3 regions of the Roseomonas haemaphysalidis genome follow, and region 1 is predicted to be linked to each of the others. Evidence: predicted binding sites of a transcription regulator. Region 1 holds the regulator's gene; each other region holds the start of a gene.
What was found. The regulator LexA, encoded in region 1, represses DNA repair genes until DNA is damaged. The targets are predictions, from matches to a motif close to TGTTCTANNTANGTTC.
Positions count from the first base shown of each region.

Region 2: the regulator LexA is predicted to act here: its motif matches at 6,357-6,372, upstream of IAI59_RS08900 (PA0069 family radical SAM protein).
Region 3: the regulator LexA is predicted to act here: its motif matches at 2,469-2,484, upstream of recA (recombinase RecA).

Region 1 is NZ_CP061177.1:2,755,665-2,765,411, reverse strand. It holds gene IAI59_RS12815 (ATP-binding protein) at 1-146, shown strand, start outside; gene IAI59_RS12810 (DUF6065 family protein) at 118-906, opposite strand; gene IAI59_RS12805 (hypothetical protein) at 970-1,431, opposite strand; gene IAI59_RS12800 (M20 aminoacylase family protein) at 1,428-2,621, opposite strand; gene gltX (glutamate--tRNA ligase) at 2,635-4,026, opposite strand; gene IAI59_RS12790 (ComEC/Rec2 family competence protein) at 4,138-6,354, shown strand; gene lexA (transcriptional repressor LexA) at 6,348-7,070, opposite strand; gene IAI59_RS12780 (molybdopterin molybdotransferase MoeA) at 7,177-8,382, opposite strand; gene moaC (cyclic pyranopterin monophosphate synthase MoaC) at 8,382-8,855, opposite strand; gene trpC (indole-3-glycerol phosphate synthase TrpC) at 8,852-9,658, opposite strand; gene trpD (anthranilate phosphoribosyltransferase) at 9,703-9,747, opposite strand, start outside.
Region 2 is NZ_CP061177.1:1,927,316-1,937,062, reverse strand. It holds gene IAI59_RS08930 (lytic transglycosylase domain-containing protein) at 1-349, shown strand, start outside; gene IAI59_RS08925 (ATP-binding protein) at 540-3,059, shown strand; gene IAI59_RS08920 (response regulator) at 3,056-3,448, shown strand; gene IAI59_RS08915 (diguanylate cyclase) at 3,453-5,084, shown strand; gene moaB (molybdenum cofactor biosynthesis protein B) at 5,163-5,705, shown strand; gene IAI59_RS08905 (LysE family translocator) at 5,711-6,325, shown strand; gene IAI59_RS08900 (PA0069 family radical SAM protein) at 6,430-7,563, shown strand; gene IAI59_RS08895 (3'-5' exonuclease) at 7,735-8,259, opposite strand; gene purD (phosphoribosylamine--glycine ligase) at 8,256-9,524, opposite strand; gene xseA (exodeoxyribonuclease VII large subunit) at 9,679-9,747, shown strand, end outside.
Region 3 is NZ_CP061177.1:3,125,735-3,135,481, reverse strand. It holds gene speE (polyamine aminopropyltransferase) at 1-306, shown strand, start outside; gene IAI59_RS14535 (hypothetical protein) at 315-557, opposite strand; gene IAI59_RS14530 (ATP-binding protein) at 977-2,443, shown strand; gene recA (recombinase RecA) at 2,623-3,660, shown strand; gene IAI59_RS14520 (AsmA family protein) at 3,806-6,328, opposite strand; gene IAI59_RS14515 (RluA family pseudouridine synthase) at 6,333-7,313, opposite strand; gene IAI59_RS14510 (hypothetical protein) at 7,431-7,637, shown strand; gene IAI59_RS14505 (NUDIX domain-containing protein) at 7,642-8,247, opposite strand; gene IAI59_RS14500 (oxygenase MpaB family protein) at 8,366-9,235, shown strand; gene IAI59_RS14495 (hypothetical protein) at 9,232-9,504, shown strand; gene gstA (glutathione transferase GstA) at 9,470-9,747, opposite strand, start outside.

The DNA.
Region 1 (9,747 bases):
TGGAAGCCAGCCGCAACCGGGAAACCGGCGGCACCGGCCTTGGCCTGCCCATCGCCCGCAACATCCTGCGGGCGCATGGCGGCGACGTGGTGCTGCGGAACCGCCCGGAAGGCGGCCTCAGGGCGGTGGCGACGCTTCCCGAGTGACGGCTGGGGCGGGTGGCGGAAAGGGGCGGGCCTGCGATTTGGTGGCGTGGCCATGCACCGCGCCGCCGCCGACCGGAGCCCGGCCACGATGGTAATGCCGCTGCCAGCCCTGCGCCTGTTCCGCGCTGCCCGGTTGCTTCAACCCGGCATTGAAGCCGTTGCGGGCTTGCCGCCACCCGTGGTGGGCGGCCTGCAGCGCCGGGTCCTCCGCCAGAGGGCGGGTTTCCGGCTGCATGCCGGCAACGATGTCGCGCGGCACGGGGAAAAAGAAGCAGATCGCCTCGCCTGCCGTGAAGCGCACGGAGTGGAAGGGGCGGGTGAAGCGCCAGTTCATGGTGAAGGTCATGGGTGCCCAGTCCGTTTCCACGACGCCGGACAGCGGGGCGATGCCGTCCTTCACGGCATTAGGCGGGCCGGACACCCAGAGGTTCATGCCCGGCGGCGTGCGGATCAGCGCATCGACATGAAAGGTCAGGATGCCGGCGCCGAAATGGCTGAGCGGCGCCGCACCGGGACCCCCGACCTGCTTGATGGCGATGTCACCGGGTTGGTCGCCGCCGTTCCATACCGCGTCCGAGGTGCTTTCCGCCAGCACCACCCAGCCATGGCTGTTGGCGATGGTGAGTGGCAGGCAGCGATAGGCGAAGCCCTGGGGCGAGGCATCCATCCAGTCGCGGCGCACCGGCGCCGGCTGGATCGGCGGCAAGGGTCGGTCGAGGGTATAGGCGATCAGGCGACGGTCCGGACCATCGGTGGCCATTCTGGCCTCCTCCATGCGATGGGCGGAGGCTAGCCCGGACCGGGTTACCGAAGGCTTGACGCCTCAGGGAGTCGTGCAGCGCTTCAAGGGGGACGGGAATTCGCTGCAGTCGGGAAAGACGATCTCGTTGTTGCCCCGGCGCTCGACCCGCAGCAGGTTCGGATCGGCGCAGCCGAAGCCGGCCCCGAGCGGCACGCGCCCGCCAGGGGGTGCGGCCGGAACCAAGCGGAACTCGACGCCTTGCGGCGTGGCGGTGGCGGTTTGAACCAGCCGTTGGCGCATTGCCACGTCCACCGGCGAGCTGCGCATCACGATGTCCTGCGTGAAGATCACGCTGGGTTGGCCAAAGCAGCCGGCGCCGCCGGTTTCCGATGCCGGAAAGATGCCGCCCGTCCAGGTGCCGAACAGCCAGGCATGCGGCGGCCCCCCGGCAGGGCCCGCCGGCTGCTGGGCATCGGCCGCCAGCGGGGCGGCCAGGGCCAGGGCCAGCGCCGCAGCCGCCGGCAGGGTCCAGGGACGGCTCACCGGGCCTCTCCCATTTCCTCGCGCACCAGGCTGACCCAGTAGCCGACGCCGAAGGGGATGGCGTCGTCGTTGAAGTCGTAGCTCGGCGTGTGCAGCCCCTCGGACGTCGCACCGCCGGCGCCTTGCCCCATGAACATGAAGGCGCCGGGGCGGGCTTCCAGCATGTGGGCGAAGTCCTCGCCGCCAGTCACGGGCTTGGCGTTGGCATCGACCGCCTGCTCGCCCACCAGCGCGCCGGCTGCGGCCACGGCCGTCACGGTCTGCTCGGCGTGGTTCACCAGTGCGGTCGTGCCGCGAAAGTATTCCGGCTCGGCCGTGCAGCCGAAGGTCGCGGCGATGCCGTGCGCCAGTTCGGCGATCCGCCGCTCCATGGTGTCACGCACCTCCGGCAGGTAGGAGCGCGCCGTGCCGCCCACCCGCATCACGGCCGGCATGACGTTGGTGGAGCCGAAGGCGCCACCCTCGATCGCACCCACGCTGATCACCGCCGAGTCGACGGCGGCGATGTTGCGGCTGACGATGGTCTGCAATGCCAGCACGAATTGCGCCTGCACCACCGTCACGTCCGTGGAAAGATGCGGCGTGGCGCCACCGTGCCCACCGGTGCCGCGGAAGGTGACGACCCAGCGGTCGCTCGCCGCCAGGGCCGGGCCGGTGCGGGTGGAGAACAGCCCGAGCGGCATGCCCGGCTCGTTGTGCAGACCGTACACCGCATCCACCGGGAAGCGGTCGAACAACCCGTCCTTCAGCATCGCCACGGCGCCGCCGCGGCCTTCCTCGGCAGGCTGGAAGATGAAGTGCACGGTGCCGCCAAAGTCAGGGTTCTGCGACAGGAATTTCGCGGCACCCAGCAGCATGGTGGTGTGGCCGTCATGCCCGCAGGCATGCATCTTGCCCGGGTTGACCGAGGCATGCGGCAGGCCGGTCGTCTCGTTGATCAGCAGCGCATCCATGTCAGCCCGCAGGCCGATGGCGCGCTGGCCGGGCAGGCGGCCCTTGAGGGTCGCCACCACGCCGGTGTTGCCGATGCCTTCCGTGACCGACAGCCCGTATTCCCGCAGTTTGGCGGCGACCAGCGCCGCCGTGCGCTGCTCCTCCATCCCGATCTCGGGGTGGGTGTGGATGTCGCGCCGGATGGCGGAGAGCTCGGGCTGCAGCTCTCGAATGGCGGAAAGCAGGGTGTCGTTCATCGGTGGGTCTCCGTCAGGCGGCGGCGCGGATACGGGCGAGGGCCTCACCCTTGCCCAGTGCGAAGAGCACGGCGTCGATGGGCGGCGACTGCGTGCTGCCGGTCAGCGCGGCGCGCAGCGGCTGCGCCACGGCACCAAGCTTCAGGCCCTTCACGTCGGCGTAGTCGCGCAGCCACTTGTCCAGATCGGCACGCTCCCACGGGGCATCCTCCAGGAATTCGGCGAGGTCGCGCAGCCGGTCCCTGGCCTCTGGCGTCAACTGCGCTTCGGCCTTGGGCTCGAAGGTGAGCGGAATGCTGGCGGTGGCGAAGCCGCACATGTCGGCGGCCTCATTCAACGTGCGGGCGCGGGGCATGATGTCGGCCATCAGCGCCCGGATGGTGGTGGCCGCCCCCTCCGGCAAAGTGGCGCCGCGGTCGCGCAGGATGGACAGCACGTCGCCGGTGATCTCGTCCGGGTCCTTGGCGCGCAGGTACTGGGCGTTCAGGTGGCTGAGCTTGGCATAGTCCATGCGGCTGGCGGCGCGGCCGACGTCCTTGAGGTCGAACAGCTCGATGGCGCGGTCACGCGGCACGAACTCCTCGTCCCCATGGCCCCAGCCGAGCCGCAGCAGGTAGTTGCATACCGCCTCCGGCAGGAAGCCCTGGTCGCGGAATTCCAATGCGCCCACCGCGCCGTGGCGCTTGGAGAGCTTGGCGCCGTCCGCGCCATGGATCAGCGGGATGTGCGCGAAATGCGGCCGGTGCCAGCCCATGGCGTCGTAGACCATCACCTGGCGGAAGGTGTTGGTCAGGTGGTCGTCACCACGGATCACGTGGGTGATCGCCATGTCGTGGTCGTCGACCACCACGGCGTGCAGGTAGGTCGGCGTGCCGTCCGAGCGCAGGATGATCATGTCATCCAGCTCGGTGTTCTTCACCCGCACCTCGCCCTGCACGAGGTCGTGGACCACCGTCTCGCCTTCCCGCGGGGCCTTGATGCGGATCACCGGCTTCACGCCGGCGGGCGCCTCGGCCGGGTCGCGGTCGCGCCAGCGGCCATCGTAGCGGGGCGGGCGGCCCTCGGCGGCCGCCGTTTCGCGCATCTGCACCAGCTCTTCCGGCGTGCAGAAGCACTGGTAGGCCTTGCCCTGCGCCAGCAGCTCGCGCGCCACCTCGGCATGCCGCGCCTCGCGCGCACTTTGCATCACGGGTGCCTCGTCCGGCGAAAGGCCCAGCCAGTCCAGGCTGTGCAGGATCTGTTGCACGGCTTCCTGGGTGCTGCGCGCCTTGTCGGTGTCCTCGATCCGCAACAGGTACTGGCCACCGTGATGGCGAGCGAACAGGAAGTTGAACAGCGCGGTGCGCGCACCGCCGATGTGCAGATAGCCGGTGGGCGAGGGCGCAAAGCGGGTGCGGACTGTCATGGGCTCGGCCAGATTCCTTCGAGCCTTGCTCGGCTCGCCAGATTTCGTCAGAGCGATCGCTTCTACCATGGCGCCTGCTTGCTGTAGAGTGCGCGCAGAGGTTGAGGGACCATGGGCGCCACGATCGCACCGCGCGCCTTGCCGGATCCGCTGCCGGCGGGTGGGGCTGGCCGGCCGGCAGGACTTATCGGCCGGCTCAGGCTCCCGCGTTCCTGGGCTTTCGCGGAAGGCTGTCTGGCCGCGGAATGGACCCGCCTGCCACTTTGGCTGCCCGTGGCCTTCGGCTGTGGCATCGTCGCCTATTTCAGCCTGGACCGCGAGCCGGGGCTTGAAGCGCTTTGGCTCGCCCTGCCTATGCTGCTGGCGGCCCTGCTGCTGTTGCGCCGTCATCCCCTGGCCGCTTGGTTCGCTTCATCGGCGGGGCTCGCCCTGCTGGGGCTCGGCGTGGCCGCATGGCATGCCCACCGGTTGCCGCCGATGCCCGACCTGCCCAACAAGGCGGTCGTCGTGGAGGGCGTGGTCGAGAGTGTCGATGCATTGGCCGAGGGGCTGCGCGTGACCCTGACCGCCCCACGCCTGTCGGCGGACAGCCCGCCACTACTCCGGAACTTGCGCATCCGCCTGCGGGCCAAAGACGCGCTGGTCCCGGAACCGGGCGATCACCTGCGCGTCCGCGCCCTGATCCGTGCTCCGGCGCCGCCTGCCTATCCGGGTGCCTGGGACTTCCAGCGCAACGCGTTCTTTTCCGGCCTGGGGGGCTCCGGCTTCGCGATCGGGGAAGCCGAGCGGCTGGAGGAGGCAGCCCCCGCCGGCTCCAGCTTCGCGCGGCTGCGGCAACAGGTGGAGGCCAGGGTGCGGGGCCAGATCCCCGGCGGCGCCGGGGCGGTGGCGAGCGCCCTGCTGACAGGTTCGCAAAGCGCCATTCCCGCCACCGACCTGGACGCGATGCGCGACTCCGGTCTGGCTCACCTGCTTTCCGTATCCGGGCTGCACATCGCCATTGTCATGGGGCTGTCCTTCGGGATCCTGCGCTGGCTGCTGGCATTCATTCCCTGGCTGGCCCTGCGGGGCGACAGCCGTGCCCTCGCGGCACCGGGTAGCCTCATCGTCGGCCTCGGCTACGTGCTGCTCACCGGCGCGCAGGTCCCGATGCTGCGCAGCTTCGCCATGGCCGCCCTGGTGACGCTCGGCATCCTGATCGGCCGCCGGGCGCTGTCGCTGCGGGCCCTGGCCGTGGCCGCCGCGGCTGTCATGCTGCTGCAGCCGGATGCGGTGATGGGCGCCTCATTCCAGATGAGCTTCGCCGCCGTGATGGTGCTGATCGCCGGCAATGAATGGGCAGGCCCGACGCTGCGCCGCTGGCGCGCCGGTGCCGGGTGGTGGCGCAAGCCGGCCCTGCTGCTGCTCGGGCTGGTGATGACATCGGTGCTCGCGGGCGCTGCGACCACGCCGTTCGGCCTGCATCACTTCGGCCGTCTGCAGGTCTATGGGGTGTTGTCCAACGCCGTGGCCATTCCACTGACGTCCATCCTGGTGATGCCCGCGGGCATGGCCGCGATGGCCCTGATGCCCCTGGGGCTGGAGCACTGGGCCCTGGTCCCCATGGGCTGGGGGGTGGAAGCAACCTTGTTTGTCGCGCATGCGGTCGCCGCCTGGCCGGGGGCGGCGCTGGCTGCCGCGCCGATCCCGGCCTGGGGCCTGGGATTGACCGCCTTTGGCCTGATATGGCTGTGCCTGTGGCAGCGGCGCTGGCGTTTGCTGGGCGTGCCGATGATGGTGCTGGGCCTGGCCTCGGCAGCCTGGGTGACGCCGCCCGATATTCTGGTGTCCGGCGACGCCCGGCTGATCGCCTTCCGCACGCCCGATGCCGTGTACCTGCAACGTGCGAGCGGAGCCTCCGGCCTGACGCGGGATAGCTGGCTGCGGAGCTGGGGCGAGGAGGCCGCGACCCCCGTGCCCGCCGAAGGCCGCACCGAGGAGGGCGCGATGGACTGCACGCTCACCGCCTGCCGCTTCCAGCCCCGTCCCGACGTGCCGGCCGCGATGCTGCTACGGCTGGAACGGGCGCCCCGCCGCAATGAAACGGCACCGCCCGTCCAGGCCGGGGAGCATTGTGGGCGGTCCGAGGTGATGATTTCGCCAGAGCCCATCCGCGGACGATGCCGCAGCACCGCAGTCGTGGACCGTTTCAGCGTTTGGCGGGATGGGCCGCATGCCATCTGGCTGACGGCAGACGGCGTCCGCATCGTATCTGACCGGGCCTGGCGGGGGCAGCGCCCCTGGGTGCCGCCCCCGCCCCGGCCGGCTGCCGAACGCGCCGCTCAGTAGCGGCGCAGCAGCCCGATCAGCTTGCCCTGCACCTTGACGCGATCCGGCCCAAAGATGCGGGTCTCATAGGACGGATTGGCTGCTTCCAGCGCCACCGAGTTGCGGTGCCGGCGCAGCGTCTTCAACGTCACCTCGGTGTCGTCCACAAGGGCCACGACAACATCGCCGCTTTCCGCGACATCGCCCCGACGGATGATCACGGTGTCGCGGTCCATGATGCCGATGCCGGTCATGGAATCACCGGAAACTTCGAGCGCGTAATGCTCGCCGGAAGCGAGCAGCGCCGCCGGAACCTCCACGCTGCTGCCCTGGTCCCGCAGCGCCTCGATCGGCTGGCCAGCGGCGATACGACCGTACAAGGGCAGCATCACGGCCCCGGTATCGGGCGAAGCCTTGCGCACATTGGCGGCGGACGCCCCGGAAAAATTGCCCCGAATGACGTTGGCGGGCAGGGGCGAGGCGCCGGCCGTGCCACGCGTCGCCTCGGCACGAGCCTGCACGGCTTCCGGCAACCGCAGCACCTCCAGCGCACGGGCGCGATGCGCCCGGCGCTTCAGGAAGCCGCGTTCCTCCAGCGCCGTGATCAGCCGGTGGATCCCTGACTTGGACCGCAGCTTCAGGGCCTCCTTCATTTCTTCGAAGGACGGCGAAAACCCGGTGTCGCGCAGGTGCTGGTCGATGAACATCAGCAACTCGTGCTGCTTGCGCGTCAGCATGCGGTGAAATTCCCTGAAAGCGGAACCGGCCTGCGAACAAACCGGCAACTGTCACCGATGTTCTACGAAGGTTCCACCGCGTCGGTCAACCGCTTTTTGCGCCCTTTCAGAGACCTAGCTCGTCAAGCACTAAAATTTCGACGGAACTGCCGGCCGGTGCCTCCGGCGCATGCGGCGCGCGAAGCAGAAGGGCGTCCGCCCTGGCCATCGTCTTGAGCATGGAGCTGTCCTGCGCGGGAAACGCGGTCGCCACCCACTGGCCCTGCGCGTCGCGTTTCAGCGTGGCTCGCAGAAAGTCCGCCCGCTGGTCGTTCGCGGCCAGGGCGGCACCGAGGCGGGCCGTCCGCAGGGGCGGCAGCAACCCGGGGCGGCCGCCCAGCGCGGCGATCGCCGGCCACAGGAACACCACGCCGCACACCAGGCTGGAAACCGGGTTGCCAGGCAGGCCGAGCAGCGGCGTTGTCCCCAGCCTGCCCCAGATCAGCGGCTTGCCCGGCCGCATCGCGATCTTCCAGAAATCCAGCGCGAAGCCTGCCGGGCCAAGGGCGCTTTGGACCAGGTCGTGTTCGCCGACGCTGGCGCCGCCGGTGGTGACCAGGAGGTCGCAGCCACGCGCGGACTGCGCTGCGGCGGCGATTGCTTCCGCATCATCGCGGGCGATCGGCAGCACTATCGGCACGCCGCCCGCAGCCCGGACCAGCGCCGCCAGCGCGTGCGCGTTGGAAGAAACGATGCCGCCCGCGCCCATCGGGTCACCCGGCAAGGAGATCTCGTCGCCGGTTGCCAGAATGGCGACGCGCGGCTGCCGATGCACGCTCAGCCAGGGATGGTTGGCGGCGGCGGCCAGCCCGATGTCGCGGGCGGTCAGGCGGCGGCCGGCCGGCAGCAGGGCTTCGCCAACATGGAAGTCCAGTCCGGCACGGCGGATCCAACGGCCGGGGTGGACATCCTCCTGCACCAGCACACCGTCAGCCCCGGATTCGGCATCCTCCTGCAGCAGAATGCCGTCTGCGCCCGTGGGCACCGCGGCACCGGTGAAAATCCGTACCGCCTGGTTCGGACCCAGCTCGCCGCCGAACGGATGCCCGGCCGGCGCCGCGCCGATCACCACGAGGCGCGCGCCCTTCACCGCATCCGCCGCCCGCACCGCGTAGCCGTCCATGGCCGAGACGTCGGCCGGCGGCTGCGTCAGGCGCGCCGCCACGGGTGCCGCCAGCACGCGGCCCCAGCCCTCGGGCAGCGACACCGTTTCGGCACCCACCGGTTGCAACCCGCCCAGAATGCGCTCGCGGGCCTCGGCCACCGACAGCATCAGGGGGCTTCCCAAAGGCCGGACTTGCCGCCTTCCTTGCGGATGAGGCGCACCGCCTCCACCCGCATGCCGCGATCGATGGCCTTGCACATGTCGTACACCGTGAGTGCCGCCACCGTCACGGCGGTCAGCGCCTCCATCTCCACGCCGGTCTGGCCGGTGGTGCGCGCCGTCGCCTCGATCTCCACGGCATCCGGCGCCGCCGGCACCAGCTCGACCCGGACCGAGGACAGCGGCAGGGGGTGGCACAGCGGAATGAGGTCGGCGGTGCGCTTGGCGCCCATGATGCCGGCCAGGCGCGCCACACCGAGCACGTCGCCCTTGCCGATGCCCCCTGCCTGGATGGTCGCGAGGGTGCCCGGCGCCATCACCACGCGGCCGCGCGCCACGGCGGTGCGGGTGGTGGAGGGCTTGTCCGAGACATCCACCATCACCGCCTTGCCGTCGGCGTCGAAATGCGTGAGGCCGCTCACGCCTGCACCATGGCCCGCGCGGCGGCGCTGACATCGGGCTGCCGCAGCAGGTGCTCGCCCACCAGGATGCAGCGGGCGCCGACAGCGGCCATGCGCTGCACATCCGCCGGGTCGCGCAGCCCGCTTTCGGCCACCGGGATGCGATCGGCCGGCACCAGCGGCACCATCCGCTCGGCCGTGGCGAGGTCGGTCCGCAGGCTCCGCAGGTCCCGGTTGTTGATGCCGATCAGGCGGGTGTTCAGCCCCAGCGCCCGGTCGAGCTCCCGCTCATCATGCACTTCCGCCAGCACGGACATGTCGAGGCTGCGCGCCACATCCTCCAGCTCGTTGGCCTGCGCATCGGACAGCGCGGCCATGATCAGCAGGATGCAATCGCCGCCCATGGCGCGGGATTCGTAGACTTGCCAGGGGTCGACCATGAAGTCCTTGCGCAGAACCGGCAACGAGCAGGCCGCCCGTGCCGCGGTCAGGTGTTCGGGCGAGCCCTGAAAATACGGGGCGTCCGTCAGGACGGACAGGCAGGCGGCGCCGGCGGCCTCATAGGCCTGCGCGATCTCGGCGGGGCGAAACGGGTCCCGGATCAGGCCGCCGGACGGCGAGGCGCGCTTGATCTCGGCAATCAGGCCGATCCGCCCTTCGGCCACGGCGCCGCATAAGGCACCCGTGAAGTCACGCGGCTTGCCGCCGTCGCGCGCCAGTTTCTCGATGGCGTCGGTCGAGGTCCGGGCAGACCGCTCGCGCACCTCCACGGCCTTGTCGGCTAGGATGCGGATCAGGGTATCGGGCAGGGCGGGGGCGTTCATCCGGTGTCATCTTCCTCGCGCGGCAGGGGAGGCGCGGCTTCGGCTCAGGGGTTGGTGGCGGCGCGCAGGCGCTCCAGCACGGCAAAGGC
Region 2 (9,747 bases), 830 kb from region 1:
GCAGCGCTACCTGCACCACCTGGTGTCCACCGACACGGTGGACGGCGACCTGATCAAGGCGCTGGCGGCCTACAACAACGGGCCGGGCAACGTGGCGCGCTGGTCGCCCGCCGCCACCTATCGCGGCGACCCGTTCATGTTCATCGAGGCGATCCCGGTGGGCGAGACGCGGGCCTATGTGCAGCGCGTGCTGGCGTATTCCTGGATCTATGCCAGCCGGCTGGGCCTGCCGGCGCCCAGCCTGGATGCCCTGGCCAGCGGTGCCTTTCCGCGCTTCCACCCCGACGCCGCGACGGCGGTGGCCGGGCGTGGCGACCCGCCGGGCCTGCGCCGCGCGGCCGCCCGGTGAGCTAGCTGGCGGGCGCTGCGGCGCCCGCCGGCCACCACGCTGAATCGTAAGAAATTTTCTCCAGAGGTAACATGATTGCACTTCATGCGTGCAAACATGTTGCGGCGTCGCTGTCCGCGTGCATAGTCCCGCCCGATACCCCTCAAAGCCGCCATCGGCTGCCCGGGGCGCTGCAAGGGGCCACGACGGCATGCCGATCCAATCCATCAACATCCGCGCCGCCACGGCCGTCGCCGCCGGGCTGCTGATCCTGCTGTTCGTGGCGGGCGGCGCCACGGGCTGGTGGGTGCTGCGCGATGGCGTGCGCCAGCGGGCGCTGGTGGACCACACCCACCAGGTGATCGAAACCGCCCAGGCCGCCGAGGCCAGCATGCTGGAAGCCATCGCCGAGCGGAACCAGGCGCTGACCGGCGGCGAGGCGCGGCAGGTGGCGGCCATGGATGCCGCCCTGGTGCGCGGCGACCAGGCGGCGGCCGACCTGGTGGCGCTGACCACCGACAACCCGACGCAGCAGCGCCGCGCCCAGGCGCTGCTGGCCGGCTTCCGCCAGCTGGACAACCGGCTGCGCGACAGTCTGGTGCGGCGCGAGCGCGTGCTGGCCCCCGACCTGCCGGGGCTGGTGCGCGAGGCGGGAACGCTGCGCCGCAGCCTTCTGGCGCTGACCGGCGACGTGACCGCCGCCGAGCGCCGCCTGCTGGACGAGCGGCTGCGCAGCGCCGACGAGGTGGCGGACCGGCTGTCGCTGCTGTTCGTGGTGCTGCTGGGCTGCGCCGTGCTGTCCAGCGGTCTGGGGCTGTGGGCGCTGTACCGCCACCTGCGCGGCTCCGCCGCCCGCTATGACGACCTCGCCCGCTCGCAGCGCGCGGCCGAGGCCGCCAATGCCGCGCTGGCGGAAAGCCAGGAGCGGTTGCAATCCATCCTGGACCACGCGCGCGACCCCATCCTGCTGGTGCGCGACGGCGGCCGGGTGGCGGTGTCCAACGCCGCCGCCGCGGAGCAGTTCGGCCTGCCCGCCGCCGACATGGTGGGCCGCCCCATTCTGGACTTCGTGCCGGCCTATGGCAGCCACGGCCGCGAGGTGCTGGCGCTGCGCGCCGACGGCAGCAGCTTTCCGGCCGAGATCTCCATCGGCCGCTACAGCGAGGCGGGGGGCGATGCCTCCGTCTGCGTGCTGCGCGACGTGACGGAGCGGCGGCGGCTGGAGCAGCTGAAAAGCGAGTTCGTGTCCACCGTCAGCCACGAGCTGCGCACGCCGCTGACCTCCATCCGCGCCTCGCTCGGCCTGGTGGTCGGCGGCGTGGCGGGCGAGGTGTCGGAGGACGTGCGCGAGCTGCTGGAGATCGCGCACAACAACAGCGAGCGGCTGGTGCTGCTGGTCAACGACATCCTGGACATGGAGAAGATCGAAAGCGGCCGCCTGGAGTTCCGCCGCGAGCGGCAGCCGGCCGCGCGGCTGCTGGAGCAGGCGGTGGAATCCAACCGCGCCTATGGGGCGCAGTTCGGCGTGGACTTCCGCCTGCTGCCGCGCGAAGGCGCGGCGGAGGCGGCCGTCTACGCCGATGCGGCCCGCATCCAGCAGGTACTGGCCAACCTGCTGTCCAACGCCGCCAAGTTCTCGCCCCCCGGCGGCACGGTGGAGGCCGGCGTGACGGTGGAAGCGGGCGACGTCGTGTTCCGGGTGCGCGACCACGGGCGCGGCATCCCGGCCGAGTTCCGCAACCGCATCTTCCAGCGCTTCGCCCAGGCCGACAGTTCCGACGTGCGGCAGAAGGGCGGCACCGGGCTGGGCCTGTCCATCAGCAAGGCGATCGTCGAGCACCATGGCGGCGCCATCGGCTTCGAGGACGCGCCGGGGGGCGGCACGCTGTTCTGGTTCAGCCTGCCGCGCCTGGCCGAGCGGGTGATCCGCCCCGCCCCCGCCGCCGGCCCCGCGGCCGACGGGCGCGAGCAGCCGCGCCGCCGCGCCCTGGTGGTGGAGGACGACGCCGACGTGGCGCTGCTGCTCGGCCGCATCCTGGGCCAGCATGGCTGGGACAGCGAGGTGGCGCGCGACGCCAGCGAGGCCTTTGAAAGCCTGGACCGCAGCCATTTCGACGCGCTGACCCTGGACCTGATGCTGCCGGACGAGGACGGGCTGTCGCTGTTCCGCCGCCTGCGCCAGCGGCCGGACGGGCGGGCGCTGCCGGTGATCGTGATTTCCGCCATCGCCGACCAGGGGCGGGTGCAGCTGAACGGCGACGCGGTGGGCGTGGTGGACTGGCTGGACAAGCCGATCGACCAGTCCCGCCTGCGCGACGCGCTGCGCCATGCGCTGCACAGCAGCGACGGCGGCGCGCGCATCCTGCACGTGGAGGACGACCACGACATCGTCCGCGTGGTGGCGGCCGTGATGGGCGACGAGGCGGAGATCGTGCCTGCCCGCAGCCTGGCCGACGCGCGCGCGATCCTGGCCGCCGACCCGCACTTCGCGCTGGTGATCGTCGATGTCGGGCTGCCGGACGGCAGCGGGCTCGACCTGCTGGGAGAGCTGCGCCACCTGCCCAAGCCGCCGCCGGTGCTGATCTTCTCGGCCAGCGACTACGACCCGGGCACGGCGCGCCATGTCGCCGCCTCGCTGGTCAAGAGCCGCACGGAGAACCGCGAGCTGCACAACACCATCCGCCACCTGATCGAGAGCCTGCCGCCGGCAACGGAGACACCGACCGCATGACCACCCCCCTCGCCCGCATCCTCTATGTCGAGGACGATGCCGACGTGCGCAAAGTCGCCACCTTCGCGCTCAAGATGGTGGGCAAGTTCACCGTGGAAGCCTGCGCCTCCGGCGAGGAAGCGCTGAGCAAGGCCGAGCTTTTCGCGCCGCAGCTGCTGCTGCTGGACGTGATGATGCCCGGCATGGACGGCCCGACCACCCTGGCGCGGCTGCGCCAGCTGGAAGCGACGGCCAGCACGCCGGCGGTGTTCATGACCGCCAAGGTGCAGCCGCACGAGGTGTCGCACTACCGCTCGCTCGGCAGCCTGGACGTGATTTCCAAGCCCTTCGACCCGATGACGCTGTCGGCCACCGTGCGCGGCATCTGGGAGCGGCGGGAGGATGCCTGACGGCATGGACACGACCGGCAGCCCCGAGGGCGAGATCCGCGACGCGCTGCGCCGCCTGCGGGCCGAGGGCGTGCAGCGCCTGGGCGAGCGGGTGGCGGAGGTGGTGGAAGGCTGGTCCCGCCTGGCCGCGTTGCCGGGCTGGGGCGCCGCCGCGCGGCAGGACGCGCGGGCGCTGGCCGCCAGCGCGCACCGGCTGGCCGGCGCCGGCGGCACCTTCGGCTTTCCCGGCATCTCGGCCGCCGCCGCGCCGCTGGAGGTGATGCTGCTGGGGCTGGCCGAGGCCGAGGCGCCCGGCGCCGACCGGCGCAGCCAGACCACGCGCTTCGTGGATGCCGTGCGCGACGCCTGGGCCGGCGGCCCCGAGGCGGGCGGCGGCGCCGAGCCGGACGCCGCGGCCACCGACACGGCCGAGGGGGCCGAGGGCATCTACCTGTTCGCGGTGCCGGAGGAGCAGGCGGAGCTGGCGGCCATCATCGGCAACCTCGGCTACCCGCTGCACCTGGCACGCGACGGCGACGCGCTGGAGGACCTGCCCCCCGGGCGCCTGACCGCCGCGGTGGTGGACGACGCCCTGCCCGATGCCGCGGCGATCTGCGCCGCCCTGGCCGGCCGCTGCCCGGTGATCCTGCTGGCGCAGGAAGGCGGCTTCGCGGCGCGGCTGGCGGCGGCGCGTGCCGGCGTGGCCGCCGTGGTGGCCAAGCCGCTGGCGGTGAACGAGCTGGCCGACTGGCTGGACCACTTCGCCGCGCGCGGCGACGAGGCGCGCTTTTCCATCCTGGTGGTGGATGACGACCCGCTGCTGGCCGAGGCCTATGCCCTGGCGCTGCGCCGTGCCGGCATGGTGGTGACGGTGGTGAGCGACCCATCCCGCGCCATGGAGGCGCTGTCCGCCGCCCACCCGGACCTGATCCTGATGGACGTGCAGATGCCGGAGGTGGACGGCATCGAGCTGGCGCGGGTGATCCGGCAAACGCGGCGGCACCTGTCCGTACCCATCGTGTTCCTGTCCGCCGAGCAGGACAGCGGCCGGCAGATCATGGCCCGCCGCCTGGGCGGCGACGACTTCATCCCCAAGCCCGTGGAGCTGGACCGGCTGGTGACGCTGGTGCGGCTGCGCGCCGAGCGCGCGCGGGCGCTGCGCGCGGTGATGGAAAGCGACAGCCTGACCGGCCTGCTGAACCACGCCCGCTTCAAGGAACGCCTGGCGCTGGAGCTGGAGCGCGCGGCGCGGGAAGGCAGCGTGCTGAGCCTCGGCATCATCGACCTCGACCACTTCAAGTCGGTCAACGACACGCACGGCCACTTGGTGGGGGACCGGGTGATCCGCGGCCTGGCGCGGGCGTTGCAGAAGCAGCTCCGCCGCACGGACGTGATCGGCCGCTACGGTGGCGAGGAATTCGCCGTGCTGCTGCCCAACACCCCGCCCGAGGCCGCCGCCACGCGGCTGGACCGCGTCCGCGAGCGCTTCGGCGAAACGCCCTTCGCGGGGGCGGAGGCGCCGTTCCGCGTGCATTTCAGCGCGGGCGTCGCCGGCAGCGGCGCGCATGCCGAGGCCGAGGCGCTGATCGCCGCGGCCGATGCCGGGCTCTACGCCGCCAAGCGGGCGGGGCGGAATCAGGTGCGCGGGCCGGGCTGAGCCGCGCGCCGCGCCAAGAAACCTCTCGACATCCGGGCCGGGCGGGCGAATCTCCCCCGTGACAGGAGGAGCCTTCCCATGCCGATCGACGAGAGCCTGCCCTTCGTGCCGGTCAACATCGCCGTGCTGACCGTGTCCGACACGCGCGACCTGTCCACGGACAAGTCCGGCCAGCTGCTGGCCGACCGCATCGCGGCGGCCGGCCACAACGTGCAGTCCCGCCGCATCGTGCGCGACGAGGCGGATGCGATCGAGGCGGTGCTGCGCCGCTGGGTGGCGGACCCGGCGGTGGACGTGGGCATCACCACCGGCGGCACCGGCATCACCGGCCGCGACGTGACGCCCGAGGCCTTTGCCCGCGTGCTGGACAAGGAGATCGGCGGCTTTGGCGAGCTGTTCCGCATGCTGAGCTACGCCAAGATCGGCACCAGCACCATGCAGTCGCGCGCGCTGGGCGGGGTCGCGGGCGGCACCTATCTGTTCGCCCTGCCCGGCTCCTCCGGCGCGGTGCGGGACGCGTGGGACGACATCCTGCGCTTTCAGCTCGACGCCCGGCACAAGCCCTGCAACCTGGTGGAGCTGATGCCGCGGCTGCAGGAACACCTGAAGGCGGCGGGCTGAGCGCCGTGGCGGCCTCGCTGCTCGCCTTTGTGCTGGCCGCCGGGCTGCTGACCGTGACGCCGGGGGTGGACACCGCGCTGGTGCTGCGCGCCGCCACGGTGGAAGGCACCCGCCGCGCGGCGCTGGCGGCGCTGGGCATCGGCCTCGGCTGCCTGGTGTGGGGGGCGGCGGTGGCGGTGGGGCTGGCGGCGCTGCTGAACTCGGCGCCGCTGGCCTATGCGCTGCTGAGCTGGGCGGGCGCGGCTTATCTGTGCTGGCTCGGGCTGCGCATGCTGCTGCGGCCGCGCAGCAGCATGCAGCACGGCGCGGAGGCCGCCGCGGCCAGCGGCCGCGCCTGGTTTCTGCGCGGTCTGCTGGGCAACCTGCTGAACCCCAAGATCGGCGTGTTCTACGTGTCCTTTCTGCCGCAGTTCGTGCCGGCGGGCATGGCGCCGGGCGCCTGGACCTTCGGGCTGGCCTGCCTGCACGTGCTGATGGGGCTGCTGTGGTGCGCGCTGCTGATCGGCGCCACCCGGCCGCTGGGCCGCGTCCTGCGCCGGCCGGCGGTGGTGCGGTGGCTGGACCGGCTGACAGGCGGCGTGTTCATCGGCTTCGGGGTGAAGCTGGCGCTCAGCCGGTGACGCGGGCCTCGCGCCTGGGTTGTTAACCAATCGTTCTATTGATGTTCTTGACTCTGTCAGCTCCGATCGGACAGGGTGAGGCCGAACGAAGGGGGAACGCCAGCATGCCGGAAGGTAGCATCCACGATGCCTCGGCCCTGCTGCACGGCGCCCGGCGCGGGCGCGGCGCCACCACCAACCCCGCCATCCGCTTCGACCGCCACAGCACCGTGGCCTTCGACGACGGCTGGGACAGCTGGGAAGAGGAACAGGCGGACCTGCCGCCGCTGGCCACCACGCTGATCAAGGACAGCAGCCGCACGGCGCTGGCGCGCAACAACTCCCCGGACCTCGGCTTCGACCGCTCCATCAACCCGTACCGGGGCTGCGAGCATGGCTGCGTGTATTGCTTCGCGCGGCCGACGCATGCCTATCTCGGCTTCTCGCCGGGGCTCGACTTCGAAACCAAGCTCCTGTTCAAGCCGCAGATCGCCGAGCTCCTGGAAGCGCAGCTGCGCAAGCCGGGCTACCAGCCCGCCACCATCGCGCTCGGCAGCAATACCGACCCCTACCAGCCGGTGGAACGCACGCTGAAGCTGACGCGCGCGGTGCTGGAGGTGCTGGACCGCTTCAACCACCCCGTCGCCGTGGTCACCAAATCGGCCAACGTGGTGCGCGACATCGACATCCTGGGGCGCATGGCGGAACGCGGGCTGGCGCGGGTGTGCCTGTCCGTCACCACGCTGGACCGCGGGCTGGCGCGCATCCTGGAACCCCGCGCGGCGACGCCGGAGCGGCGGCTGGACGCGGTGGAGAAGCTGGCCGCCGCCGGCATCCCCGTGGCGGTGCTGGCCGCGCCGATGATCCCGGCCGTCAACGACATGGAGCTGGAGCGCATCCTGGAACGCGGCGCCAGCCACGGCGCCACCCGCGCCGGCTACGTGCTGCTGCGCCTGCCGCTGGAGATCGGCGAGATCTTCGAGGCCTGGCTGCACACCCACATGCCCGAGCGCGCCGCCAAGGTGATGGCCCTGGTGCGCCAGACGCGCGGCGGCCAGACCTATGACAGCCGCTTCGGCCAGCGCCAGACCGGCAGCGGACCCTATGCCGAGATGCTGGCCCGCCGCTTCTCGGTGGCGGTGAAGCGGCTGGGGCTGGACCCCACCATGCAGGGGCACACCGGCGTCACCGGGCTGCGGACGGACCTGTTCAGCGTGCCGCACCGGCCGGGCGAGGCGACGCAGCTGGCGCTGTTCTGATGGGCGAGAAGGCCGGGGAAAGAATTCCCCGGACCCCTTCTTCTCTTTCTGGCTGTTTTTCCGAGGCGGCCGTGGTGGCGGTGCGCTGCGGCCGCAGTAGTGATCTTAAAAATACCAGCTCAGGCCAGCAGACTTATCGCTCCACCTGTCACGTCCACTCCCGAAATCAGATCAAAAAGAAGATGGGGGTTCGGGGGAATTCTTTCCCCCGACCTTTTCCCGCAACCCTCGCCACCGCCGCAGTTCCCGCCGCGCATCCTCCAGCGCGCGGTGCGCGGGTGGCTCGTCCGGCAGCAGTGCCTCCGCCTGTTCCGGCGGCAGGCCGGCGGCCAGCAGCACCGCGCGGTGCGCCTCCTCCGTGTCGCGCAGGCGGAGCGCGTGTCGCGGCAGGCCGGCGGCGCGCAGCAGGGCGCTGAGCCACTTGCCGTCCCAGGAGGGGGCCGAGGCGTAGAGGTCGTGCCCGGTTAGCGCCTCGACCATGCGGCGGGCGACAACGTCGTGCGGCGTGCCATCGCGCAGCAGGGTGTGGCGGGTGATGCCGTGGATGGCTTCGGCCTCGGCGCTCCAATCCACCCAGTCCGGGGCGGGGCGGATCAGGTGGCCCTCGCCGCTGCCGTCCTCGGCTGCCCAGCCGACTTCGATGGGATAGCCGCGCTTGGCCAGGCTGCTGGCCTCGAAGTCGAGAAAGACGATCACAAGGCTCGCCAGCCGATGTCGCGGCGGCAAAAGCCTTCCGGCCAGCGGATGGCATCCACCGCCTGATAGGCCGCGTCACGCGCCGCCTGCAGCGTGGCGCCGGTGCCGGCCACGCCCAGCACCCGGCCACCGGTGGACACCAGCGCGCCGTCTTCTGCCCGCGTCGTGCCGGCGTGGAACACCTGCGCGCCGGGGATGCGGGCGGCATCCTCCAGCCCCTCGATCGCGGTGTTCTTCGCGTAGGCGCCGGGGTAGCCGCGGGCGGCCATGACCACCACCATCGCAGCCTCGTCCGACCAGCGGAGCGAGAAGCGGTCCAGCTCGCCGTCGCAGGCGGCGAGCAGCGCGGTCAGCAGGTCGGATTGCAGGCGCAGCATCAGCACCTGGCATTCCGGGTCGCCGAAACGCACGTTGAACTCGATCAGCTTCGGCCCCTGCTCCGTCAGCATCAGGCCCACGAACAGCACGCCGCGGAAGGGCGTGCCGCGCCGGGCCATCTCGGCGAGAGAGGGGCGCACGATGCGCTCCATCACCTCCGCCTCCAGCGCCGGGGTGAAGGCGGGCGGCGGGGAATAGGCGCCCATGCCGCCGGTGTTGGGGCCGGTGTCGCCATCACCCACGCGCTTGTGGTCCTGGGCGGCGGCCATGGGCAGGGCGGTGGTGCCGTCGCACAGCGCGAAAAAGGAGACCTCCTGCCCCATCAGGCATTCTTCCAGCAGGATGGAGGCGCCGGCCTCGCCATGCACGCGGCTTTCCATGATGTCGGTGATGGCGGCCTCGGCCTCCTCCACCGTCATGGCGACCACCACGCCCTTGCCGGCGGCGAGGCCATCGGCCTTGACCACGATGGGGGCACCCTTGTCCCGCAGGTAGGCGCGGGCGGCACCGGGGTCGGTGAACTGCGCCCATTCGGCGCCGGGCACGCCGGCGGCGGTGGTCACCTCGCGGGTGAAGACCTTGCTGCCTTCCAGTTGCGCGGCGGCGGCGGAAGGACCGAAGCAGCGCAGGCCGGCGGCGGCGCAGGCATCGGCCAGCCCCAGCGTGAGCGGCGCTTCCGGACCGACCACCACGAGGTCCACGGCCTTGTCGCGCGCGAAGGCGACCAGGGCGGCCACGTCCTCGGCGCCGATGGCCACGCATTCGGCCAGCTCGGCGATGCCCGCGTTGCCGGGGGCGCACCAGAGCTTGGTCAGCATGGGGGACGCGGACAGCGCCCAGGCCAGCGCGTGCTCGCGCCCGCCGCCGCCCACCAGAAGCACCTTCATCGCGCCAATCCCCGCCGCTGCTGAAACTGGCGGCGGGCTAGCATGGCGGGGGCGTGGCGTCACCCTTTCGGACGGGATGCAGGCGCCGCGCCCGGGCCGGCCACCGCACCGCCCCGATAGCCAGAAACGCCCGCCCGGCGCATGATGGGCGGCGATGGACACCGACACCCCCGCCCGCACCAATGCCCCCGAATTCACCGTGTCCGAGATCAGCGGCGCCATC
Region 3 (9,747 bases), 370 kb from region 1:
GGCGTGATCGTCAACCAGTGCGGCGTGCCGGCCATGCAGGCCGAGGAGCTGCGCGACACCTCCATCCGCCGCGCCAAGTCCTTTGCCGACATCTACGCCTATGTCGCCGCGGTGCCGACCTATGTGGGCGGCTTCATGACGCTGGGCTGGTCGGCCAAGGACAGCGCCCTGCGGCAGGTGGATACCGCCACCATCCGCGCCCGGGCCGAGGCCGCCGGCATTCTGGGCCAGACGCAGTACTGGACGCCCGAGATCCACACCGGCGCCTTCAACCTGCCGCCCTACATCAGCAAGCACCTGCCCTAAGGCGGCCTTCAGCGCAGCAGCGTGGCGGACAGGCTTTCCAGCCGCGCCAGCAGCCCGGCCATGGCCGGGCGCAACGCCCGGCCTTCCGGCGCCGGCAGCATCAGCACGGCGCCGCACAGCCGGGTCATTTCCGCTTCCAGCCCGTCCAGGTCCAGCGTCCGCCCGGAATTGGCGAGCGCCGTGGCCAACGCCAGCGTGGTGTCCATCCGGTCGATGCTCGCCAGGATGGCGGGGTGGGGCGCGTCGGTCATGCCCGCATTCTAGCCGCTGGCCGGTGAGCGAATCGCTAACGCGCCGGCCTTGACGGTTTCTTCACCGGGGCCTGCCAGATTGCCGCCGCACAATGGCAGGAGCGGCAGCATGCGAATGGATCACGCCTTGGCGGTGGCGGCCGGCCAGGCGCCGGGACCGGAGCAGATCCTGTCCGTTGCCGGCCAGCTGACGCGGGACGGCGAGCCCGGTTCCGCCCTGCCAGCCGCCCGTGGCCCGGGCGGCCTGGGTTTGTTGCCAGTACCCTCGGGCCCCTCGGACAATCTGAGCACCCTGCGCAGCTGCCAGGGTCTGTTGAGCCAGACGCTCAGGATGCTCCGATAATCTCTGCGCATCACGGCTTCGTGAGGGTATGCTGGCCACCATGAGATGGTGGCCGTTTCGACCCAGGATCAACCCGGTGGCGCTGGCGGTGCTGCAAGGCTGGCCCGGCCCGGCGGCGTTGCTGGACGCGCGCAGCGTGCTGCGCCACGCCAACCCCGCGCTGCGCGCCGCACTGGGACCGACCCGCCCGCCACAGCCCGGCCTGCCGGCGCCACGCCTGTTCGCGGCGGTGGATCGGGACGCCGTGGCGGGCTGGCTGGACCATGGGCAGGGCGTGCGGGAATTTCGTCTGGCGGCGCCTGAAGGCATGCCGGAGCCACCGGTCGCGGCACGGCGCATTCCCCTGCCGGGGAGCGAGGCGCTGTTGCTGCTGCAACCGCTGGTCCCCGTGCAGGACTCGGCGGAAGCGGACCGGCTGCAAACCCTGGGCGCGCTGGCAGGCGGCATCGCGCACGACTTCAACAACCTTCTCACCGTGGTGCTGGGTGCTGGCGAGGATGCGCTGCGGCTGGCCGGCCCGTCGCCCGACCCAGCCCTGGCGGCGGAGCTGGCACAGGTGCGCCAAGCGGCGGAGCGGGGCGCCGGGCTGGTGCGGCAGCTGCTGGCCTATGCCCGCCAACAGGTGCTGGAACCCCGGCTGGTGCCGTTGAACGAGGCGGTGCAGGGCATCGCCGCCTTGCTGCAATCGGGCGGCCAGCGCCAGGGCGTGGTGCTGGAGGTGACGCTGGACGAACCTGGGCGGCTGGTGCGAATCGACCCCTCGCAGCTGGACCGCGTGGTGATGAACCTGGCGATCAACGCGCGGCAGGCCATGCCCCAGGGCGGCCGGCTGCGGCTGTCCACGACGCGCGAGGTGCTGTTGGCCCCGCTGTGCGGCACGCCGGACACCGTGCCCGCCGGGCGCTGGACGGTGCTGGAGGTGGCCGATACCGGCCAGGGCATCGCGCCCGAGGCCTTGCCACGGATCTTCGAGCCGTTTTTCACCACGCGCATCGACCAGGGTGGCACCGGGCTGGGACTGGCCACCGTGCACGGCATCGTGCGCCAGTCCGGCGGCTTCATGGTGGTGGACAGCGCGCCGGGGCAGGGCACCCGCTTCCGCATCCTGCTGCCGCGGGTGGAGGGCGAGGCGGAGGCGCCCGCCGCGCCGCCCGCGGCCGCAGCGCTGGCGCCGCCCGCCGGGCCGGTGCTGCTGGTGGAGGACGAGGCGCCGCTGCGCCGCCTGGCGGAGCGCGCCCTGCGCCGCGCCGGGCATGACGTGGCGGTGGCCGAGGATGCCGAGACCGCGTTGGAACTGATCGAGGCCGGGCTGGTGCCGGGCCAGCTGGTGTCCGACGTGGCGATGCCGGGCATGGACGGCGTGGCGCTGGCACAGGCCCTGCGCCTGCGCTTTCCGGCGCTGCCCGTGCTGCTGGTCAGTGGCTACGCGCAGTCGGCGGTGGAGGCGGCGCCGGACGCGGCGGGCATCCGTTTCCTGGCCAAGCCTTACAGCCCCGCGGGACTGGTCGAGGCGGTGGGAAAAGCGGTGGTTCCGGCATGCTGAAACCCTTGCACCGGGGCGCCGATGTGAACATATAGCGAACACGAACGCGGTGGTCTTTTCCGGCTCCGGAAAGCCCGCCACAGTGATCGCGACTTCGTGAGTGAGCGGTGGGTGCCGCTGGACGTTGCCCCACCGCCTCTCCTACCATCACGGCGATTGCCAGAAGGGCTGCTTACACCATGGACAAGAACAAGGCGCTCGACGCCGCCCTCAGCCAGATCGAACGGGCCTTCGGCAAGGGCTCTATCATGCGCATGGGCGCCAAGCAGGGGAACGACGAGGTGGAGGTGATCTCCACCGGCTCGCTCGGCCTCGACCTGGCGCTGGGCATCGGCGGCCTGCCCAAGGGCCGCATCATCGAGATCTACGGCCCCGAAAGCTCGGGCAAGACGACGCTGGCGCTGCATGCCATCGCCGAGGCGCAGAAGAAGGGCGGCACCTGCGCCTTTATCGACGCCGAGCATGCGCTGGACCCCGGCTATGCCCGCAAGCTGGGCGTGGACGTGGACAACCTGCTGATCTCCCAGCCCGACGCCGGCGAGCAGGCGCTGGAGATTTGCGACACGCTGGTCCGCTCCGGCGCCATCGACGTGGTGGTGGTCGATTCCGTCGCCGCCCTGGTGCCGCGCGCCGAGCTGGAAGGCGAGATGGGCGACACCCATGTGGGCCTGCATGCCCGCCTGATGTCGCAGGCGCTGCGCAAGCTGACCGGCACCGTGTCGCGCTCCAACACGCTGTTGATCTTCCTGAACCAGATCCGGCTCAAGATCGGCGTCATGTTCGGCAACCCGGAGACGACCACGGGCGGCAACGCGCTGAAGTTCTACGCCTCCTGCCGCATGGAGATCCGCCGCATCGGGCAGATCAAGGATCGCGAGAACGTCGTCGGCAACCAGACGCGCGTGAAGGTGGTGAAGAACAAGATGGCGCCGCCGTTCCGCCAGCTGGAGTTCGACATCATGTACGGCGAGGGCATCTCCAAGGTCGGCGAGTTGATCGACCTCGGCGTCAAGGCCGGCGTGGTGGAGAAGTCGGGCGCCTGGTTCTCCTGCGACAACCAGCGCATCGGCCAGGGGCGCGAGAACGCCAAGCAGTTCCTGCGCGACAACCCGGCGATGGCCGAAAGCATCGAGAAGCGGGTGCGCGCCCAGGCGGGCGTGGTGGCCGATGCGATGCTGACGACGCCGGATGCCGAGGATGCTGCGGCGGCGGAGTAAGCAAGGCTGGGGGAAGGAATTCCCCCGGTCGCTTTGTCCGGGCCCGACCGGACCAGCCACGGCCTCGTGGCATTCCGGCCGCTACCGGAACCGATGCGTCAGATAACGAAAGGCCGGGGAATTCCTTCCTCGGCCTTTCTCTTGTTTACCGCCCCAGCAGCCCACGCAGCAGTTCGCCCGGATTGACCCGCCGCTGTTCCGGCCGGGCCTCCGCCGGCGGCACTGGCCCGGCCCGGCCTCCGCGCGCCACGGCCAGTTGCTGCGCGCAATCCGGCAGGCCGCCGCCGGGGCGCCCGGCCAGGGCTTCCGCCAGCTGCCCCAGCGCGGCGACGCCGGATTCGCGCTGCCGCGACGCCAGCTCCCCCACGATGCCCGCCGCCGCCTGCGCGGCGCCGCCCTGGTCCAGCCGGTAGCCCGGCTTGGCGAAGCTGCCCGTCACCCGCACCGGCGCGCTGATGCCAACGCCGCCCAGCCGCACCTGCGGCAGCAGGCGCAGGTTCAGCCGCTCCTGCCCCAGGTCGATCTCGCCGCTGCCGGCCACGTTGCCCAGCCCGCTTTCCAGCAGCAACGCCTCGGGCCGGGCCACGCCGTCGCGCAGCGCCACGCGCAATGCGAGGCAGCGCAGCGGCGCGCTGCCGCCGGCCGGTGCTTCCGGCAGCAACAGCCGGCGCAGCTCGCCCGACACGCGGTCCAGCAGCGCCACGTCCACCTGGCCATTGGCCACCGCGAGGCCGAGGCTGCCGTTCAGCGAGGCCGCCTGGGACCGCAGGTCGCCGCCCCGGCCGGCCAGCTCGGCATCCAGTTCCAGCCGGCCATCGGCCTGGGCGGGCAGGTGGTAGGATTGCAGCAGGGGCCGCAGCTCCAGCCCGGCGCCTTCGTGCCGTGCCTTGAGCGCGAGCTGCGGCGGGGTGGCGGTGGCGTCGGCCCGCAGTGCCAGAAACAGCCGCCCGCCCGGAATGCCGAGCGAAACCGGGTCCGCCACCAGCCGGCCCCCGGCCAGGGCCAGGGTGGCGCGCTGGTCGCGATAGGTGATGCCATTGGCGACCAGCTCGCCGACCGTCAGCCGCAGGTCGGCGTCCAGCCGGAGCAGCCAGCCGAAGGGCAGGGGCAGCGGCGGAATCACCATGCGGTCGGTGTTCGCGGGCTGCGGCACGGCGGGGGTGGCGGGCACGGCCGGTGCCGGGCTGGTGGCGGGGGACGCCGCCGGCAGCGGGTGCAGCAGGGCATCGAGGTCGATGCGCGGCGCGTGCAGCACGCCGTGGATCGCCGGGCGCGGACCGGTGGTGGCGATGCTGGCGCCGCCTTCCAGCGCCAGCTCGCGCGTGGAAAGCTGCAGCCCGGCCAGCGTCACCCCGGCGGCGTCGCGCGCCAGCCCGGTGGCCAGCCGCAGGTCGTGCTGCTTGGGCCAGGGCAGCGCCAGGGCCTGCAGCAGCGGCGTGGTGTCGGCGGCCTGCAGCTCCAGCCGGCCATCCCAGTCGCGGTGCGCGCTGCCCGCCAGCATGCCCTCCGCCCGCGCGGAAATGCCCTCGCCGCGCAGCGCCACGGTGACCGGCCAGGGGGCGGCGGACAGCAGGGTGGCCGGCGGCGGCAGCGCGGCCTGCAGCTGCCAACCGGTGCCGCGCACCGTGACGGCCGCCTCGGCCTGCGGCGGGGCGTTTTCCGCTGGTATGGCCAACGTGGCGGCGCCCAGCGCCAGCCCGGGCAGCAAGGCGCCGAGGTCGCCGCCATCGGTGCTGGCCCGCAGCGAAAGCAGGCGCGGCGGCAGGCCGGCGCCGGCATCGGCCAGTTCCGCCTGCACCTCCAGCCCCAGCAACGGCGGCAGCGACAGGCCCGGCAACAGGGGCGCCAGCCGCTCCGCACGGTCGGCCGAGGCATCCAGCGTGGCATGCCAGCCGGCGGCGGCTTCCGGCCGGCTCACGGCACCGTCCAGGACCGCCCGCAGCCCGGGCGCGGACAGCGCCAGCCGCAACGGCCAGGCCGCCGGCTCGGCGGTGGCGCCCAGCAGGCGCGGCAGCGGGCCGGACTGGCCTTCCGCCGCCAGCGAAACGCCGCGCCAGGTAACCTGGCCGGACAGCTCCATGGGCGCGGTTGGGGCCGCGGCGCGCAGCGACAGCGCGCCGATCTCCAGTGTCTCGGTCCGGCCGCCGGGGGCGGGCAGCCAGGCGACGCGGCCGCCCTGCACGCCGGCGGCGGCGATCGACAATTGCAGCGGCTCGGCCGGCGCCGTGGCGGGGGCCGCTGCGGCGGGGGCGGGCGCGGCGGGCGCGCGGGGCGGGCCGAACAGCCAGTTGCCGCGACCCGTGGCATCGCGCTCCAGCAGCAGGTCGGGGTCGATCAGCGTCACCTGTTCCAGCGCCACGTGGCGGGACAACAGGGGCAGCAGGGCCAGCGAGGCTTCCACCCGCCCGGCGGTCAGCATGTCCGGGCGGCTGGCGCCGGGCGGGTTGGACAACGCCACGCCTTCCAGCGTCAGCGTCGGCACCAGCGACAGCTTCAGGCCGATGGGGCCGGCAATGCTCAGCCGGCGGCCGGTGGCCTGTTCCACGGCGGCGACCAGCCGGGGGCGCAGCGCCTCGTCGCGCAGCAGAAAGCGCAGCGTGCCATAGGCGGCGGCCGGCACCGCCAGCACCACGGCCAGGACCACCAGGGCGCGGCGCGGCGCGTTCATCGCGTCAGGCCGTGCGCTTGGCCGCCGCGTTGCGCGGCTTGCCGAAGCCCAGCGTGGCGAAGCTTTCCAGCATGTGCGGCGGCAACGGGGCCGTCACTTCAATCCGCCCGCCCTCGGGGTGCGGGATGGACAGGCGCCGGGCGTGCAGGTGCAGGCTGTGCGACATGCCCTCCAGGTGCGCGGCCTGGCCGCCATACTTGCCATCACCCAGAATCGGGCATTCCAGGGCGGCGGCGCAGTGCACGCGCAGCTGGTGGGTGCGCCCGGTCAGCGGCCGCAGCTCCAGCCAGGTGGCGTGGCGGCGGGCCACGTCCATGGTGGAATACTCGGTCACGGCGAAGGCGCCTTCCTTGCCCTGGGCGGGCACCACGCGCTCGCCCATCGGGCCGCCGCCCTGCTTGGCCAGCGGCATGTCGATGCGCCCGCCCTCGTACTGCGGCTGGCCCACCACGATGGCCCAATAGGTCTTTTCCGCGTCGCGCGAACGGAAGTTGGCGGCCAGGAACGAGGCCGAGCGCTGGTCGCGCGCCAGCAGGATGACGCCGGAGGTATCGCGGTCCAGCCGGTGCACCAGCCGCGGACGCTCCTCGTGGTCGAAGCGCAGCGCGTCCAGCATGCCGTCCAGGTGCTTGGTGATGTTGGGGCCGCCCTGGACGGCCAGGCCATGCGGCTTGTCCAGCGCGATCACCTGGTCGTCCATGTAGAGGATGGCCTGTTCCAGCATCTTGGCGTCGGCGGCCGAGACCTCCCGCACGCGGGGGCCGGTGTCGGGGGCGGGGCCTTCCGGAATGGGCGGGATGCGCACTTCCTGGCCGCGCTCCAGCCGCGTGCTGGCTTCGGCCCGCTTGCCGTCCACCCGCACCTGGCCGGTGCGCAGCAGCTTTTGCAGCGCGCCCTGGGTGAGCTGCGGAAAGTAGCGGCGGAACCAGCGGTCCAGCCTGGAGTCGGCGTCGGCGGCGTGGACGGTGCGGGTTTGGACGGTCATGCGCGCGGATTAGCCGCGCGGGCGCGGCGCGTCGAGCCACATTGCCGGCACCGGCTTGGGCTTGACAACAAGGAATATATTCCTTACCATCTTACTTTCTTACGGAGAACAGCGGCGATGACCACCGGCATGGCGAAGCTCACCAGCAAAAACCAGCTCACCTTGCCGCGCGCAGTGGTCGAGCAACTGGGCAATCCCGTGTATTTCCGCACGCAGGTCTGCGACGGCGTGCTGCTGCTGTGGCCGGCGCGGCTGGTTTGCCCGGCGGACAAGCCACGGCCGGTGGCGGCTGCGCAGCATAGCCGCAAACCCGCCGCCAAGTGAAGGATTATTTTCCTGGTGTCGCCACCGCGCCGGGAAACAGGTGCAGCGCCGCGTGCTGCAACAGCATGATGGTCTTGCTGTCGCGGATGCCGCCGTCGCGCAGCATCGCCAGCGCATCCTCGATGCTCGGCTCCAGCACCTCGATGTCCTCGCCTTCCGCCGCGTGGCCGCCGCCCGGGCCGTGGCGGTCGGCGGGGCGGTAGCGGCCGACAAAGCAGTGCACCCGCTCCGTCACCGCGCCGGGGCTGCTGAAGGCCTGGAACACCGGCTCCACGCCGGACACGCGGAAGCCGGTTTCCTCTTCCACCTCGGTGCGGATGCGCGCCGCGGGCGCCGCGGCGTCCAGCATGCCGGCGGGCACCTCCAGCAGCAGCGCGTCGTGGCCGTTGCTGAAGGCGGGAAAGCGGAATTGCCGCACCAGCACCACGGTGCGGCGGTCGGGGTCGAACAGCAGGATGGCGGCGGCGTCGCCGCGGTCAAAGCTTTCGCGCACCTGGCGTTGCCACCGGCCGTCGTTGCGGCGGAAGTCGAAGGTGGCGCGCCGCAGGGTGTAGTGGTTGTCGGACAGCGTTTCAACGCTGTGGACGCGGACGCGGTCGGCGATGCTCATGGCCCGGGGCTCCCTGCACGATGGCCGCAGGATAGCGCGCCCACCCCCCGGTGACAGGTGGCGGGAGCGACCCGATATCAGGTCCAGGCCGCCCCCGTGGCCGGAGAACATGCCGCCGATGTCCTATCGCCAGACCGCCGGCCAGCCGGCCCCCCGCCGCATCGACCACCCGATGAAGCGCGCCATCGCCGACCGCGTGACCGCCCTGTTCAACGACCGCTCGCGCGGCGAGGCACCGGTGGCGCGCCAGCCGGGCGGGCTGTTCGGGCCGCAATCGGTGGCGTGGCGGGTGCATGGCGACGTCGGCTCCATGATGGTGGGCGGCATCGCGGGGCTGCTGCTGCAGATGCTGCACCCGGCGGTGCTGGCGGGGGTGTGGGACCATTCCAACTTCCGCGCCGACATGCACGGCCGGCTGAAGCGCACCGCGCGCTTTATCGCCACCACCACCTATGGCGGCCGGGCCGAGGCGGAGGCGCTGATCGCCCGCATCAACCGCATCCACGAGCAGGTGACGGGCACGCTGCCGGACGGCACGCCGTATTCCGCGCGCGACCCGCAATTGCTGGCCTGGGTGCATGTGACGGAAGCCAGCAGCTTTCTGCAGTCCTGGATCCGCTACGGCGAGCCGCGCATGAGCGGCGCCGACCAGGACCGCTATTTCGCGGAAATGGCGGAAGTGGCAGAGCGCCTGGGCGCCCTGCCGGTGCCGCGCTCGCGCGCCGAGGCGCGCGCGCTGATCCAGGACACGCGCCCGCTGCTGCGCCAGGACGCCCGCACGCGCGAGGTGGCGCGGCTGGTGCTGACCCGCCCGGCCGAGCACCGCGCCGCCGAGCCGGTGCAGGCGCTGGTGATGCAGGCGGGCGTGGACCTGTTGCCCGACTGGGCGCGGCGGATGCACGGGCTGGAGGTGCCGCTGCTGACGCGGCCGTTGCTGCGGGCCGGGACGTTCGGCGTGGCGCGGACGCTGCGCTGGGCTTTTGAATGAGGCCGGACGCCGCGTGGCGGCGCTGGCTGGACTTTGCCCTGACGCTGGTGGGGCTGGACGAGCTGGCGGTGTTCGCGAAACGCCCTGCGGCGGCCGTGCCGGCGGTGTGGCTGGAGGAGCAGGCCGCGGCACGGCCGGAGCAGGCGAACCTGGCGCCGCCGCCGGCGCCGCCCGCCCTGCCGGCGCGGGTCCGGCCGGCGGGCAGGGCGCCGGGGGGCGCCAGGCCCCGGGCGGCTAGTTCAGGCCTTCCATCTTCAGCGCCGCCTTGACCGCCGGGCGCTCGGCCACCCGGTCGCGGAAGGCGACCAGCGCCGGCCAGGGGGACAGGTCGAACTTCACCGGCCCGGCCCAGCGCAGCACGGTGAACAGGTAGCCATCGGCCACCGTGAACCGCTCGCCCATCAGGAACGGCTTGTCGCCCAGCGCCTCGCTCAGCCAGTTCAGCCGCTTGCTCAGCGTGGCGCTGGCGGCGGCGCGCCATTCCGGCGTTTGCGCCGGGTTGAACATGGAGC